Linked DNA regions of Streptosporangium becharense. The protein of the gene in region 2 interacts with the protein of the main gene of each other region in a pairwise test. Links are inferred from orthologs where the notes say so. Each region holds a gene or a part of one and is shown on either strand. Other genes may lie near its edges. The genes, in order: rplL, dnaE and F4562_RS27495.

The links.
Region 1: the proteins of dnaE (region 2) and rplL interact in binary tests that used the Escherichia coli proteins (3 or more experiments, as listed by UniProt). The link is inferred for Streptosporangium becharense from one-to-one orthologs.
Region 3: the proteins of dnaE (region 2) and F4562_RS27495 interact in binary tests that used the Escherichia coli proteins (3 or more experiments, as listed by UniProt). The link is inferred for Streptosporangium becharense from one-to-one orthologs.

What each region holds. Positions count from the first base shown.
Region 1 is NZ_JACHMP010000001.1:3,108,049-3,113,023, reverse strand. The notes cover bases 1,946-4,910. They hold rplL (50S ribosomal protein L7/L12), read left to right. Parts: upstream 1,946-3,214; coding sequence 3,215-3,607; downstream 3,608-4,910. Other genes in these bases: F4562_RS13280 (hypothetical protein), read left to right, coding at 4,541-4,910; F4562_RS13285 (Rv1363c family protein), read left to right, coding at 4,026-4,544; rplJ (50S ribosomal protein L10), read left to right, coding at 2,613-3,134; F4562_RS13300 (SCO4651 family lipoprotein), read left to right, coding at 1,946-2,161. Also shown: rplK (50S ribosomal protein L11), read left to right, coding at 1-337; rplA (50S ribosomal protein L1), read left to right, coding at 466-1,179; more of F4562_RS13300, read left to right, coding at 1,319-1,945; more of F4562_RS13280, read left to right, coding at 4,911-4,975. UniProt on the Escherichia coli protein: The binding site for several of the GTPase factors involved in protein synthesis (IF-2, EF-Tu, EF-G and RF3). Is thus essential for accurate translation.
Region 2 is NZ_JACHMP010000001.1:1,554,920-1,560,984, reverse strand. Bases 641-4,695 are described here. They hold dnaE (DNA polymerase III subunit alpha), read left to right. Parts: upstream 641-973; coding sequence 974-4,495; downstream 4,496-4,695. Other genes in these bases: F4562_RS06660 (discoidin domain-containing protein), read left to right, coding at 4,695-4,695; F4562_RS06670 (chorismate mutase), read left to right, coding at 641-746. Also shown: more of F4562_RS06670, read left to right, coding at 1-640; more of F4562_RS06660, read left to right, coding at 4,696-6,053; F4562_RS06655 (MFS transporter), read left to right, coding at 6,054-6,065. UniProt on the Escherichia coli protein: DNA polymerase III is a complex, multichain enzyme responsible for most of the replicative synthesis in bacteria. This DNA polymerase also exhibits 3' to 5' exonuclease activity. The alpha chain is the DNA polymerase catalytic subunit.
Region 3 is NZ_JACHMP010000001.1:6,285,726-6,290,579, reverse strand. Bases 594-3,437 are described here. They hold F4562_RS27495 (pyridoxal phosphate-dependent aminotransferase), read right to left. Parts: upstream 2,682-3,437; coding sequence 1,506-2,681; downstream 594-1,505. Other genes in these bases: F4562_RS27490 (DEAD/DEAH box helicase), read left to right, coding at 2,851-3,437; F4562_RS27500 (isopenicillin N synthase family oxygenase), read left to right, coding at 594-1,361. Outside these bases: F4562_RS36000 (response regulator transcription factor), read left to right, coding at 1-308; more of F4562_RS27500, read left to right, coding at 504-593; more of F4562_RS27490, read left to right, coding at 3,438-4,854. UniProt on the Escherichia coli protein: Shows aminotransferase activity with methionine and histidine as substrates, and to a lesser extent also with phenylalanine.

The DNA.
Region 1 (4,975 bases), 1.6 Mb from region 2 along the record:
GCACGGCGTCAACATCATGGACTTCGTCAAGCAGTACAACGCTGCGACCGAGTCCAAGGTCGGCGACATCATCCCCGTCGAGATCACCATCTTCGAGGACCGCAGCTTCACCTTCATCACGAAGACGCCCCCGGCGCCTCAGCTGATCAAGAAGGCCGCCGGCGTGGCCAAGGGCTCGGCCGTCCCGCAGAAGGACAAGGTCGGCAAGCTCACCAGGGAGCAGCTGCGCCAGATCGCCGAGACCAAGATGCAGGACCTCAACGCCAACGACATCGAGGCGGCCGAGAAGATCATCGCCGGCACCGCCCGGTCGATGGGCATCACGATCGTCGACTAGCGGTTCCCCGTACGACCGGCCGGGTGCCGGACGCACCAGAAGGCGTCCAGGCCGACGGCCACCGAACGTAGAAGTGGGAGGGCCCGCGCAGGCCCGCACCACGGACACTCGAATCCAGGAGTGAGCAAGTGAAGCGCAGCAAGGCATTCCGCGCCGCCTCGGCGCAGGTCGACCGTGAGACGGTCTACACCCCGGCTCAGGCGGCCAAACTGGCCAAGGACACCAACGTCGCGAAGTTCGACGCCACCGTCGAGGTCGCCCTGCGGCTGGGCGTCGACCCCCGCAAGGCGGACCAGATGGTCCGCGGCACCGTCAACCTCCCGCACGGCACCGGTAAGACCGCCCGGGTCCTGGTCTTCGCGACCGGTGACCGTGCCGAGGAGGCCCGCGCCGCGGGTGCCGACATCGTCGGTGCCGACGAGCTGATCGACGAGGTCGCCAAGGGCCGCCTCGACTTCGACGCCGTCGTCGCCACGCCGGACCTCATGGGCAAGGTCGGCCGTCTGGGCCGCGTGCTCGGCCCCCGTGGCCTGATGCCGAACCCCAAGACCGGCACCGTGACCCCCGCCGTGGGCAAGGCCGTCACCGACATCAAGGGCGGCAAGATCGAGTTCCGCGTCGACCGGCACGCGAACCTGCACTTCATCATCGGCAAGGTCTCCTTCAGCGAGCGCCAGCTCATCGAGAACTACGCCGCCGCCGTCGACGAGGTGCTCCGTCTCAAGCCGTCCGCGGCCAAGGGACGCTACCTCAAGAAGGTCGTCTTCTCCACGTCCATGGGCCCCGGCATCCAGGTCGACCCCAACGTGACGCGGGCGATGACCGCCGAGCTCGACGCCTGACAGCAGACGTCTTCACGGAAGACCTCAACCGAATGGCCATTCGGTTGAGGTCTTCTTCGTTCTCCGGGAGGACGCGCCGGATCTTGACGGCGCATAGGGTCGTAGACAGGTCCGGAGGGAAACGAAAGGGTGAAGACGAATGCGTCGATTGGCTCCCGCACTCGCCGTGGGGGCGGCCGCGCTGGTCGCGGTCGCGGGGTGCGGTGCACAGGGCACTGCCTCCCTCGGAAACATCAAGCTGGCCGCCGCGGACGCGGTGCAGCAGAGCGCGCAGAAGGCCGAAACGGTCACGTCCTACTCGGCGGACCTCGTCCTCGACGCCACGGGTGGCGGCAAGGGCGAGAACCGGGTCCGGGGCAGCGTGCTCTACCGGAGCCAGCCCCAGCTGGCGACCGACATCAATCTCGACACGATCACCTTCGACGGCCGGGACGTCCCGGGCGGCGCGCGGGCCATCCTGTCGGACGACACGGTCTACGTGAAGTCGGACCTCCTCAACCGGTTCGTGAGCACGGACAAGCCGTGGGTCAAGGTGCCGCTCAGTGAGCTGGACGCCGGCGGGCAGGCCGAGATCCGCAAGTTCATGGACCAGGCCCGGCAGTTCGACCTGGCCGGCACCGTCAAGCTGCTGACCGCGTCGAAGGACGTCAAGGCCGTCGGCACCGAGACGGTCGGCGGGGTCGAGACCACCCACTACAGCGGCACGTTCCCGGTCGCCGAGGCCGCGCAGCTCGCCGACCCGGCGGAGCGGGAGAAGCTCCAGGAGCACTTCGCGGACGCCAAGAACGTGAAGTTCGACCTGTGGGCCGACGGGCAGAGCCTGCCCCGCAAGGTGACGCTCAGCGGCGCCGAGCAGGGGACGGCGTTCAACCTGACGGCGAACTTCAAGGGCTTCAACGAGCCCGTGGAGATCACCGCCCCGCCCGCGGAGCAGGTGAGCGAGCTTCCCGAGCAGCCCCGGGGGAACCACGGCGGGAACTGACGCCCGATCGCCGCGGAGACGACCGGCGGGCCGGCCGTCTCCGCGGCGGGTGTTCTCCCCGCTGTTCTTCCGGGCGTCCCCTTGCGGTGTTCCGCTGAGTGTTCTCCCGGGGCGTCCTCCGGGCGGGCGTGTCGGGGAGGGTGATCGCCCGGACGCCGCCCGCAGGGCGTGCCCCTCGGACGGGTGCGCCTTCCGGAGGGCGGCCGCGGCTTTCCCGGTTCGATTTGGTCTACGCCCGGGCAGGGCGTAAGCTGGCAACGCCAAAGACCGCCGGTCGTTGGCATGCCTCAAGGCATGTCAACCCAAGGATCCACGTCAGTGGGCGGCCCGCGTAGGTGTGATGTGAGTTTTCATCTGGACTAACCTCCTCATGTGAGCCCCGTGCGCCTGCGCTCGGGGCTTGTTCGTTTTCACGGGCCTTTACGCCGGCGGCACATCTGGAAGGAGGCCCATGGCGAAGGCAGAAAAGGCGACGGCTGTAGCCGAGCTCAAGAGCAGCTTCGAAGGCTCGAGCGCTGCCGTTCTGACCGAGTACCGCGGTCTCACCGTCGCCCAGCTCAAGCAGCTGCGCGTTTCCCTCGGTGAGAATGCGAAGTTCGCCGTGGTGAAGAACACGCTGACCAAGATCGCGGCCTCCGAGGCCGGGTTCAGCCAGCTCAACGACCTGCTCGCGGGTCCGTCTGCGATCGCGTTCGTCGACGGCGACGTGGTCGAGGCTGCCAAGAGTCTGCGTGACTTCGCCAAGGCCAATCCCCTCCTGGTCATCAAGGGCGGCGTCGTCGACGGCAAGTCGATGACCCCGGACGAGATCACCAAGCTTGCCGACCTCGAGTCCCGCGAGGTCCTCCTCGCGAAGCTGGCCGGCGCTCTGAAGGCGAAGCAGGGCCACGCGGCCGCCGTCTTCAACGCGCTGCCCACCAACATGGCTCAGCTGGCCGAGGCCCTGCGCGCCAAGCGCGAGGGCGGCGAGTAGGTCCGCGCAGGCGGTCCCAGGGGATTAACGCAAACCGCGGTCCCATTTCGTAGTAGTTGCAGTTAAACGGAGGAACCATCATGGCGAAGCTCAGCACCGACGAGCTGCTCGACGCTTTCAAGGAGATGACTCTCCTTGAGCTCTCCGAGTTCGTGAAGCTCTTCGAGGAGACCTTCGACGTCAAGGCCGCCGCCCCGGTCGCCGTGGCCGCCGCCCCCGCCGCCGGTGGCGGTGCCGCCGCCGAGGAGGTCGAGGAGCAGGACGAGTTCGACGTCATCCTCGAGGCCGCCGGTGACAAGAAGATCCAGGTCATCAAGGAGATCCGCGCTCTGACGAGCCTGGGCCTCAAGGAGGCCAAGGACCTGGTCGACGGCGCTCCGAAGCCGGTCTTCGACGGCAAGGTCAACAAGGAGCAGGCGGAGAAGGCCAAGGCCGCCCTTGAGGGTGCCGGCGCGACGGTCACCGTCAAGTAGTTCGTCTCACGAGAAGAGCGGGTCCACCCGGTGCCGGGGGCCCGCTCTTTTCGTTTGCCCGCTGCCGGTCACCCGCCGCCGGACGCGTCCGCGCTGACCCCGGCGCGGCGGTCGCCGGAAGGCCCCCGAACCCTCATCCGGCCCGGACGTCCCCGGCCACGGTGCCCCGCCCGCGGACGGGGCCGCGCTGAACGCGGCTGAGCCCCGCCCGGCAGGGCCGCCGCGGGGGCCGCGGTGGCCGAGCCCCGGCCGAGCTCCGCAGAGCCGTTTCCGGCGTCCTGGAAGGCGCGTGGGCGAAGCCTCCCTCCCCGGCCGTGCGGCGGGTTATGATCCGGCGATCGGGAGCCTTCCGGCCGTACGGTCCGGGCGGCCCGCTCACCGGCCCGCGTTACGGAGATCGTGCGATGGGAGGGAAGGCATGGCACTGCACGCCGCTCGGCCCCGTCCCCCGCTGAAGACCATCGCGGCGGCGCTGATCGTGCTGATCGTGGCGCTGGGCGGCACCGCCCTCTGGGCCGGTTCCCTGCTGCGCGAGGCCCGGGCCGAGGCGGACGACCGGCAGGCGGCGATGCGGGCGGCCGGGACACACGCGGTACGCCTGCTCTCGGTCAGCCACAGGAGCGTCGACACCGACCTCGAGCGCATCCTCGACTCCTCCACCGGAGCCGCCAGGGCGGAGTACACCAGGACGGCCGCGGACCTCAGGAAGAGCACGCTGGAGGACAAGGTCGTCCAGATGGGCGCCCTGCGCGCCTGCGGGCTGGTGTCGATGAAGGACGGCATGGCCCGGGTGATGGTGGTGGCCGACGCGGTCGTGCGGTGGGAAGGCGCGAAGGGGGCCGGCAAAGCCCCCCAGGCGCTCTTCTACCGGTGGAACATGGAAGTGACCAAAGTCTCCAAGACCTGGCTGGTGTCGAAGGCTGAGTTGGTGCTGTGAGGCGGCTCTTGCAGGTGCTGGTCGGGATCCTGGCGATCGTGGCGCTCTCGCTCGCGGCCGTGGTCTGGGTCGTCGTCGCCGACCTGAGCCGGCTGCGCGCGGACGAGGAGGCGGGAAGGGAGGCGCTCGCCGCCGCCCGCGCGCTCGCCTCCGACATGCTGTCGTACGACCACCGTACGATCGAACAGGATTTCGCAAGGGCGGGCGGTTACACCGTGGGTGACCTCACCCGGCACTACCGCGAGCTCGCCGCCACCGTCATCCCGCAGGCCCGGCGGGACCAGACCGTCCAGCAGGCGACCGTGGCCGGCGCCGGGGTGGAGTCGGCCGCGTCGGGTGATCCCGGCCGGGTCGAGGTGCTGCTGTTCATGACCATGAGCACCGTGAAGGTTCCTCCGGGCGGCGGGGAGCCCCGGCGGCAGGTCAGCCAC
Region 2 (6,065 bases):
GGCCGGTCCTGGCCGAGCCCCGGTCGGCGGCCGATCTGCCGGCCGCGGCGGGTGCCGACGGCGTGGTGCTCGGCGCCGCTCAGATGCGGGACCCCGCGCTGGTGCGTGCCGCCGCGGGGCTCGGTCTGCCGGTGCTCCTGCGGCGTGCCCCGGCCGCGACGCTCCAGGAGTGGCTGGCGGTCGCCGACCGCTGCGCGGCCGGGTGCGGCGACCGGGTCATGTTGTGCGAGAGCGGCAGCCGCACCGAGCCGGGGGGCACGACCCTCGACCTGGCCCTGATGCGAGCCGCCCGCGAGCGGTCCGGCCGTCCCGTCCTGGCCGATCTCGGCGCCGATCCCGCCCTGGCCGCCGCCGCCGTCGCCGCGGGTGCCGACGGGCTGCTGCTGGCCCCGGACGCCGGTGCGGAGGAGACGCTCGCCGCCCGCGAGGCCGTCCGGATCGTGGGGGCCGTCACCCGCAGGGAGGTCCCCGAGTCCGTGGTGGCCGCCCGCGGCGCGATCGACCGGGTCGACGCCGCCCTCGCCGTCCTCCTGGAGCGCCGGGCCGAGCTGGCCGGCACCATCCAGCGGCTGAAGCCCGTCGGCGGCTTCGCCGGACGCGACATGGAGCGCGAGCGCCGCCTGGTCGCCGAGATGGCGCGCCGCGCTCCCACCCTGGGCGAGGCCCGCCTGGCCCCCATCATGAACGCCGTCATCGAGGCCGGTCTGCACCTCGCCGAGGAGCGGCGCGCCGCCGCCCGCGACTGAGAGCGTCTCCCCGGGCGGTTCCGCCGCCCCGGAGAGCGAAGAAATGTCCGATATATGGCTGTAAGCGTATTATCGAGCACGGGCGGGCCCCTCGACGCGAGGACGCCCGATACGCCGTTCCGGGTCCCGACGCGCCCCGGCCGACCCGAAGCGCATGAGTCACTTGGGCAACTCGGATTTAGGTACGCTTCCTTCGCCACGGCGCGACAAGGGGAGGGCGGGGCCGCATGTCAGACTCGTTTGTGCATCTGCATGTCCACACGGAGTACTCCATGCTCGACGGAGCCGCCCGTCTCAAGCAGATGTTCAAGCAGGTCGGCGACCTGGGCATGCCCGCCATCGCGATCACCGACCACGGCAACATGCACGGCGCCTACGACTTCTACCGGCAGGCCACCGGCGCGGGGATCAAGCCGATCATCGGCATCGAGGCGTACGTCGCCCCCGCCTCCCGCCACCAGAAGAAGCCGGTCCTGTGGGGCGAGCCCCACCAGAAGAAGGACGACGTCTCCGCGGGTGGCTACTACACCCACATGACCATCTGGGCCAGGAACGAACGCGGCCTGAAGAACCTGATGAAGCTCTCCTCGCGGGCCTACACCGAGGGCTTCGTCCGCAAGTGGGCCCGGATGGACGCCGACATCCTCGCCGAGCACGCCGAAGGGCTGATGGCCACCACCGGCTGCCCGTCCGGCGAGGTGCAGACCCGGCTGCGCCTGGGGCAGTACGACGAGGCGGTCGCCGCCGCGGCGAGGTACCAGGAGATCTTCGGCAAGGACGACTACTACCTGGAGATCATGGACCACGGGCTCGACATCGAGCGCCGGGTCCGCGACGGCCTGACCCGCATCTCCAAGGAGCTGGGCATCCCGCCGCTGGTCACCAACGACTCGCACTACACCTACGAGTCGGACGCCACCTCCCACGACGCGCTGCTGTGCATCCAGACCGGCAAGCAGCTGTCCGACCCCGACCGCTTCCGCTTCGACGGCAGCGGCTACTACATCAAGACCGCCGACGAGATGCGCGCCATCGACTCCTCCGACCTGTGGGCCGAGGGCTGCCGCAACACCCTGCTGGTCGCCGAGAAGGTCGACCCGGCCGGCATGTTCACCTTCAAGAACCTGATGCCGACCTACCCGGTGCCCGACGGCATGACCGAGGAGGAGTTCTTCCGCCGGCAGGTCTGGGAGGGCATGAGGCGCCGCTGGCCGGAGGGGTGCGACGAGGAGCACCGCAGGCAGGCGGAGTTCGAGCTGGACGTCATCCTCCAGATGGGCTTCCCGTCCTACTTCCTCGTGGTCGCCGACTTCATCATGTGGGCGAAGGAGAACGGCATCCGCGTCGGTCCCGGCCGTGGTTCGGCCGCCGGCTCGCTGGTGGCGTACGCCCTGGGCATCACCGACCTCGACCCGCTGCCGCACGGCCTGATCTTCGAGCGGTTCCTCAACCCCGACCGTGTCTCCATGCCCGACGTCGACATCGACTTCGACGAGCGCCGGCGCGGTGACGTGATCCGTTACGTCACGGAGAAGTGGGGTGCGGACAAGGTCGCCATGATCGCCACCTTCGGCACCATCAAGGCGAAGGCGGCCATCAAGGACGCGGCCCGCGTCCTGGGCTACCCGTACGCGCTGGGCGACAAGGTCTCCAAGGCGTTCCCGCCCGCGGTGATGGGCAAGGACATCCCGCTGTCGGGCATCTTCGACTCCGGCCACCCGCGCTACAACGAGGCCGGTGAGCTGCGCAAGCTCTATGAGGAAGACGTCGACGTCAAGGCGGCGATCGACCTCGGGAAGGGCCTGGAGGGCCTGATCCGGCAGACCGGCGTGCACGCCGCGGGCGTCATCATGTCGTCGGAGGTGCTGACCGACTACATCCCGATCATGCGCCGCGACTCCGACGGTGCGATCATCACGCAGTTCGACTACCCGACCTGCGAGACGCTCGGCCTGCTGAAGATGGACTTCCTGGGCCTGCGCAACCTGACGATCATCGACGACTGCCTGAAGATGATCGAGGCCAACACCGGCACCATGATCGACCTGCTCAAGCTGCCGCTGGACGACCGCAGGACCTACGAGCTGCTGGGGCGGGGCGACACCCTGGGGGTGTTCCAGCTGGACGGCGGCGGCATGCGCTCGCTGCTGCGGCTGATGAAGCCCGACAACTTCGAGGACATCTCCGCCGTCGGCGCCCTGTACCGGCCGGGTCCCATGGGTGCCAACTCGCACACCAACTACGCGCTGCGCAAGAACGGCCAGCAGGAGATCACCCCGATCCACCCCGAGTTCGAGGAGTCGCTGGCCGACATCCTCGGCACGACCTACGGCCTGATCGTCTATCAGGAGCAGGTCATGGCCATCGCGCAGAAGGTCGCGGGATTCTCGCTCGGCAAAGCGGACCTGCTCCGCCGCGCGATGGGCAAGAAGAAGAAGGCCGAGCTGGACAAGCAGTTCGAGTCCTTCGAGAAGGGCATGAAGGACAACGGCTACTCCGCTGCGGCGATCAAGACGCTCTGGGACATCCTGCTCCCCTTCTCCGACTACGCCTTCAACAAGGCGCACAGCGCCGCCTACGGCCTGGTCTCCTACTGGACGGCCTACCTCAAGGCCAACTACCCGGCCGAGTACATGGCCGCCTTGCTGACCTCGGTCAAGGACGACAAGGACAAGTCGGCGCTCTACCTGAACGAGTGCCGCCGCATGGGCATCAAGGTGCTCCCGCCGGACGTCAACGACTCCGACTTCGACTTCACCCCGCGCGGCACCGACATCCGCTTCGGCCTGTCGGCGATCCGCAACGTCGGCGGCAACGTCGTCGACGGGATCATCGCCGCCCGCAGGGAGAAGGGCCGTTTCGCCGACTTCAAGGACTTCCTGCGCAAGGTCCCGGCGATCGTCTGCAACAAGCGCGTCATCGAGTCGCTGATCAAGGCCGGCGCGTTCGACTCCTTCAGCCATGTCCGCAAGGGCCTGATGATGGTGCACGAGCAGGCCGTCGACGCGATCATCGACATCAAGAAGAACGAGGCGATCGGCCAGGACTCCCTGTTCGGCGCGGTCGAGGGCGCCGAGGACCAGACCTTCGACGTGCAGATCCCACCGGGGGAGTGGGACAAGACCACGCTGCTGGCCTTCGAGCGGGAGATGCTCGGCCTCTACGTCTCCGACCATCCGCTCTTCGGCGTGGAGCACATCCTCGCCTCCGGCGCCGACTGCTCGGTCGCCGCGCTCCAGGACGACAGCCGCCCCGACGGCCAGGTCATCACCGTCGGCGGCATCCTGAGCGGCCTGCAGCGCAAGGTCACCAAGAAGGGCGACACGTGGGTCCTCACCCAGCTGGAGGACCTGGAGGGTGCCATCGAGGTGATGATCTTCCCGTCGACGTACCAGCTCTGCGCGACCATCCTCGCCGAGGACGCCATCGTCTTCGTCAAGGGCCGCCTGGACAAGCGCGAGGACGTCGGCAAGATCATCGCGATGGAGGTCACCGCTCCCGACCTGACCCGCGAGGCCGGTGGGCCGCTCTCGGTCAGCCTCGCTCTGAACCGCTGCACGCCGCCGGTGGTCGGCCGGCTGAAGGAGGTGCTGACCGCCCACCCCGGCACCACCGAGGTGCACCTGCAGGTGCACAACGGCCCCAAGACCACCATCGTCCGCCTGGACGACCGGTTGCGCGTCTCCCCGTCGCCGGCGTTGATGGGCGACCTGAAGCAGCTGCTCGGCCCGGCGTGTCTGGGGGCTTGACGGGCCCTAACAGGTTAGGAAACTTTCCTAACTTCTATTGACGACGCGTCCGGCCGCTTGTCACCATGCCGATGAGCGGCTTGGCGCGGCGCCCCATGGGGCGTGACGCGCTCAGTGAGAGATGTGCTGTCCCGGCCGCACCGTCACACGGCGCCGGACGGCGCCGTGACCTTCGCCTCTCACCCCCAGGAGACAGTGCGTGCGTTCGACGATGCCTCAGTCACCTCCCCTACGCCTCCTCCCCGTCCTCGCCGTGGTCACCGTCCTCGTCGCCGGATTCCTCGTCGCGACCGGCCGCGCCGAGGCCGCCGAGACCCTGCTCTCCCAGGGCAGGCCCGCCGCCTCCTCCTCCAAGGAGGCCCAGTCATACAGCTCGGGCAAGGCGGTCGACGGTGACTTCACCACGACCCGCTGGGCCTCCCTGGAGGGCAGCGACCCGCAGTGGATCCGCGTCGACCTCGGCTCGGTCCAGCAGATCTCCCGCGTCAAACTGTTCTGGGAGGACGCCTACGGCAAGGCCTACCAGATCCAGGTCTCCGACGACGCGTCCACCTGGACGACCGTCTACTCCACCTCCGACGGCGACGGCGACGTGGACGACCTGAGCGGCCTGTCCGGGTCGGGACGCTACGTGCGCATGTACGGCACCGCCCGCGGCACCTCCTACGGCTACTCCCTGTGGGAGTTCCAGGTCTACGGAGGCCAGGGCGGCGGCCCCAGCCCGACCCCCACCGTCACCCCCACCGTGCCCCCGGGCGACCGCTTCACGGTGGTGGCGGCCGGCGACATCGCCGACCAGTGCACCGCGAGCTCCAGCTCCTGCGCTCACCCCAAGACCGCCGCGCGGGTCGAGGCCATCAACCCCGAGTTCGTCATCACCATGGGTGACAACCAGTACGACGACGCCCGGCTGTCGGACTACAAGAACTACTACGACAAGACGTGGGGCAGGTTCAAGAACAAGACCCGTCCCATCCCCGGCAACCACGAGACCTACGACCCGGCCGGCACCTACGCCGGTTACAAGGGCTACTTCGGCTCCATCGCCACCCCGCAGGGCAAGACCTACTACAGCTACGACCGCGGCAACTGGCACTTCATCGCGCTCGACTCCAACTACTTCGACGACTCGGCCCAGATCAACTGGCTCAAGGCCGACCTGGCCGCGAACACCAAGGGCTGCATCGCCGCCTACTTCCACCACCCGCTGTACAGCTCCGGCGGGCACGGCAACGACCCGGTGAGCAAGCCCGTCTGGAAGATCCTCCGCGCCGCCGGGACCGACCTGGTGCTCAACGGCCACGACCACCACTACGAGCGGTTCGCGCCGCAGAACGCCGAAGGGCAGGCCGACCCCGGCGGCATCGTGGAGGTCATCGGCGGCATGGGCGGCATGACCCCCTACGACATCGAGAACGTCCAGCCCAACAGCCAGAAGCGGATCAGCGGCATCTTCGGCGTGCTCAAACTGGACTTCGCACCCACCTCCTACTCCTGGCAGCTGATCGGGACGGACGGCGCCGTCAAGGACACCAGCCCGACCTACACCTGCCACTAGATGTACATCGCG
Region 3 (4,854 bases), 4.7 Mb from region 2 along the record:
TGCCCGCCCCGTCCGGTGTGGCGCGCGGGCCGGTGACCGGCGCGGGAGACGCGTCCGGCCCCGCCGCGCACCCGATCAGAAGGCTGACCGAGCGCGAGCGCACCGTGCTGGCCCTGCTGCGGCGCGGGATGAGCAACCACCAGATCGCCCGGGCCATGGGGATAACCATCCACGGCGTCAAACGTCACGTCTCGAACCTGCTGGTGAAGTTCGACTGCTCCAACCGGACGGAGGTGGCCCTGGTCGCGGAGCGGCTGGGAATGGACTCCCCCTCCCGGAGTCGGCGTGCCGTACGGCGGGTGACGTAAGAACCCGTAATAAACGCCGCCGCGCACCGGGAATGATTCCTCCGAAATCATGTCGTGACTCCTTGACTGCATCAACGGAAGAGATAGCCTGCGGACAAGGATCGCCGACGAAAAAATGGAGTTACATTGGAAGTCCCCCCGATGGAACTGAGCGGTCGCGTTCCCATCATAAGAATCCAGGAACTCGAGGCGGACATGCAATCCGCCACCGAGGCCATCAGGTCCCAGCTGACCGGATGGGGTTTCATGGCCGCGGAGGTCCCCGGCATCGGCCGACGCGTCGAGAACATGATGAACGAATTCGCGTCGGCCTGCGCGTCGACCGAGCCGAGCCTGGCCGATTACAAGCACTCGTCCGTGCCGCAGCTGTCCGTCGGCGGCACGCACGGGTTCTTCCCGTACAACTCGGAGGTTCCCCGCCTGGCCAAGGGCGTGCCCGACCCCAAGGAGTTCATTCACGTGAGCGGGGCGATGATCGCCGATCAACCGCCCGGCGCGGGGGACGTCCTGCGTGCCTTCCCGGAGTTCGGGGCCTCCGCCACCGAGGTGTTCGACATCGCCTTCACGCTCATCTCACTCTTCGGCGAGGTCGTCCGCGGCATGATGCCGGACGGTACGCCGGCGCTGGATCTCTCCCGCGACGCCACCAACCTGCGGGTGATCCACTACAGGGACGTGGGCGACCGCCAGGTGCTGGCGCACGAGCACTCGGGGATCCAGATGCTCGGTCTCCAGCTTCCCCCCTCCGACCAGGGCCTGCAGTACATCCTGCATGACGGCACCTGGGTCGAGCCGGTGATCGCCAAGACCGACGTGGTCCTGTGCAACATAGGACGGATGCTGTCGAGCGCCTCCGACGGGCGATTCCGGCCGTCGACGCACCGCGTGCACACCAAGCCCATGCCTGCCGGCTACAAGCGCCTGTCGTCGGTGCTGTTCGCCTATCCGCCGCACAAGGCCCAGCAGTGGAAGATGGTGGACGGCGAGCTGACGATGATCAACGAGACGTGGGGCGACTTCATCGAGAACAGGTTCCAGGGCCTGGGGAAGTGACCGCCGCAGGGCCGACCGGCCGCCGACGCCCCCGCCGATGTCCCCGCCGGCGCCTCGCGGGAGACGCCAGGGTGCCTTCGCGTGGCCGGGCGGCGCGTACGCCCGGCCTGCGGGCTCACCCCGCCCCGGCAGGACCGGAACGGGTCAGGAGCCGGCGCCGCCGAGGCGGGTCAGGCGCCGCACCGCCTCATCGATGACCTCGTCCTTCTTGCAGAAGGCGAACCGGACGAAGTGGCTCCCGCGTTCGGGGCGGGCGTAGAAGACCTGGGTGGGGATGGCGACCACGCCCGCCAGGGACGGCAGCTCACGGGTCAGGGCGAGGCCGTCGGCGAAGCCGAGCGGCCGGATGTCGGTCTGCACGAAGTACGTGCCCTCGGGGCGGTGGACCTCGAAGCCCGCCGCGGCCAGCCCGGCCGTCAACCGGTCGCGCTTGGCCTCCAGGTCCGCGCGGAGGGCGGAGACCCAGTCGAGCTCGTGGCGCAGGCCGTGCGCGGCGGCGAGCTGCCAGGGGGCGGCGGCGGTGAAGGTGAGGAACTGCTTGACGGTCTGGACTGCGCGGACGAACCCGGGCGGGCCGCAGACCCAGCCGGTCTTCCAGCCGGTGACCGAGAAGGTCTTGCCCGCCGAGGAGATCATCACGGTGCGCTCGCGCATGCCGGGCAGCGTGGCCAGTGGGACGTGCTCGACGCCGTCGAAGGTGAGGTGCTCGTAGACCTCGTCGGTCACCGCGACCAGGTCGCGCTCCCGGCACAGCGTGGCGATCTCCTCCAGCTCGGTGCGGGTGAAGACCGTGCCGGTGGGGTTGTGCGGGGAGTTCACCAGGATCGCCCGGGTGCGCGGCCCGGCGGCGGCGCGCAGCTCGGCCGGGTCGAAGGTGAAGCGGCCCCCCACCGGACGCAGGGTGACCGGGCGGAGCACCGCCCCGGAGAGGGCGACGGAGGCGGCGTAGGAGTCGTAGTACGGCTCGAAGGCGATCACCTCGTCGCCGGGCTCGCACAACGCGAGGATCGTCGCCGCGATGGCCTCGGTGGCGCCGACGGTGACGAGCACCTCGCCGTCGGGGTCGTAGTCGAGGCCGTAGTGGGCCTTGCGGTGCTCGGCGACCGCCTGGCGCAGCTCGGGGACGCCGGGGCCGGGCGGGTACTGGTTGCGGCCGTCGCGGATCGCCGACACCGCGCGTTCCAGCATCGCGGCGGGCCCGTCGGTGTCGGGGAATCCCTGCCCCAGGTTGATGGAGCCCGTCCGCACCGCCAGCGCCGACATCTCGGCGAAGATCGTCGTTCCGAACCCGCGCATCCGCGCCACCAGAGGATCGCTCACGCGCTCCAGCGTAGTCGGCGCGCCGCCGGCGGCCACGCGCCGATCGCGGACACCCCGTCCCGGCCCGGGTGGCGCCGGGTGAGAGCGTCGCCGCCCCGGTCCGCTCCGTGTCCGGCGGCTGTTACGGTTTTCGGAGGCGTGACCAGGGGCGTGGCGAGGAGGCGTGACGGTGCTGGTGGTCCACGGGGCCTGGGCGGGTGACGGGCTGGCGGTCTGGGCGGAGGATCCGGCCGGTCCGACCGCGAGCACCTCCCGGGCGAAGGTCCGCCCGCACCCGTTCGCGGCTCCGGCCCCGGCCGTCCTCGACGCTCTCGCGCTGTGGGGGGACGCCGCCGCCGCGGCCGCGGGCAAGGCCGTCACCGAGGAGATCACCCTGCTCCTGCCCGGCTCGGCCCGGGGCCCGCTGCCCTCCCCCGAGTCCGGTCTGGACGTCACCGCGCGGCAGCCGAGGATCGGTTCCTGGCGGGTGCCCGCCCTGCTGGTCGAGCCGGGTGCGGCGCTGGGCCTGCTCGGCCACGTCGGCGCTCCGGACCGCCTCCCCGCGCGGACGTACGAGGCTCCCGGGTCTCCCGCCGGCTCCGGTGCCCCTCCCCCGGAGGCGTACGAACCAGATGAGGTCTTCCCGGAGGCGTACGAACCCGGTGAGTCCCAGCAAGGAGATCCGCGCACGCCGACCCCGGGGGAGTCCCTGCGGTATCTCGCCGTCGTCGCCGGGTACGCCCGTGACCTGGTCCGCCGGGGCCGGGTGCTGCCCCAGCTCGTCGCCGAGAACGGCGGGTACGCGGCGCGGTGGCGTCCGGTGCTGACCGGCCCCTACGCCGCCCGCTTCCGCGAGCTCGCCGCCGCGATGCCCCCGGTCTGCCGGGCCGTCGCCGAGGAGCGGCCCTCGGCCCACGTGCTGATCGAGGCCCTGGCCTGCCTGTCCGACGCGGCGGTGCGGCGTGCGCTCCCCGAACGCCTGCTCGGCGGGCACCGGCCGGGGACGCGCAGCCCCCTCGCCGACCGCTGGACGGTCGCCCTCACCGGGGAGAACGCGGCCCTTCCCGGGCTGACCCGGACGGCGGCCGACGAACTGACCGGGCCGCTGCAGGAGTGGTTCAGGTCGGCGCACCGGCTCGACGGGCCGGTCAGGGTCTGTTTCCGGCTGACCGAGCCCGCCGACGACCCCGCCGACGATCCCGGCGCCGCACCGGCCGCCGACCTCGTCGCGGAGTACGGCGGGCCCCCGGCGCCGCCGCGGGACGACGATCCCCGCTGGCGGGTGGAGTTCGCCGTCCAGTCATCGGAGGATCCGAGCCTCTACCTGCCCGCGCCGCTCGTCTGGGCGGGCGAGACCGCCCCCGGGCTTCCCGGCCGGCTCGACGAGGCGCTGCTGGCGGACCTCGGCCGGGCGGCCCGGCTCTACCCCGAGGTGGAGAGGGCGTTGCGCGGCCCCCGGCCGGCGGAGCTCGTCCTCGACACGGCGGGGGCGTTCGCGTTCCTCCGCCACGCCGCCCCGCTCCTGCAGGCGGCCGGGTTCGGCGTGCAGCTTCCCGCCTGGGCCGGCCGGACGAGGCTCGGGCTCAAGCTCACGGCCCGCTCGCAGCCGACCGGTCCCGGCGCCGCCGCCGACCAGGGGTTCGGGCTGCACCAGCTGGTGGACTTCCGCATGGACCTGGCGATCGGCGACGAGACGATCAGTGAGGAGGAGCTGGCCGAGCTGGCCAGGCTCAAGGTGCCGCTGGTCCGGGTGCGGGGCCGCTGGGTCGAGCTGGACGACCGCCAGCTCGGCGCCGCCCTGAAGGCGGTCGAGCGGCGCCGGTCGGGCGAGATGACGGTCGGTGAGCTGATCCGGGAGGTCGTCCACGGCGGCGACGAGGAACTGCCGGTCGTCGGGGTGGAGGCCGACGGGCTCCTCGGCGACCTGCTGTCCGGGGAGGCCGACCGCCGCCTCGAACCGATCACGACCCCCGCCGGTTTCCACGGCGTGCTCCGGCCGTACCAGGAGCGCGGGCTCTCCTGGCTCGCCTTCATGTCGAAGGTCGGGCTCGGCGGCATCCTCGCCGACGACATGGGCCTGGGCAAGACCGCGCAGACCCTCTCGCTGCTGCTCGACGAGCGCGCGGCGGGCGACCGGCCGGGGCCGACGCTGCTGGTGTGCCCGATGTCCCTGCTCAGCAACTGGCAGAAGGAG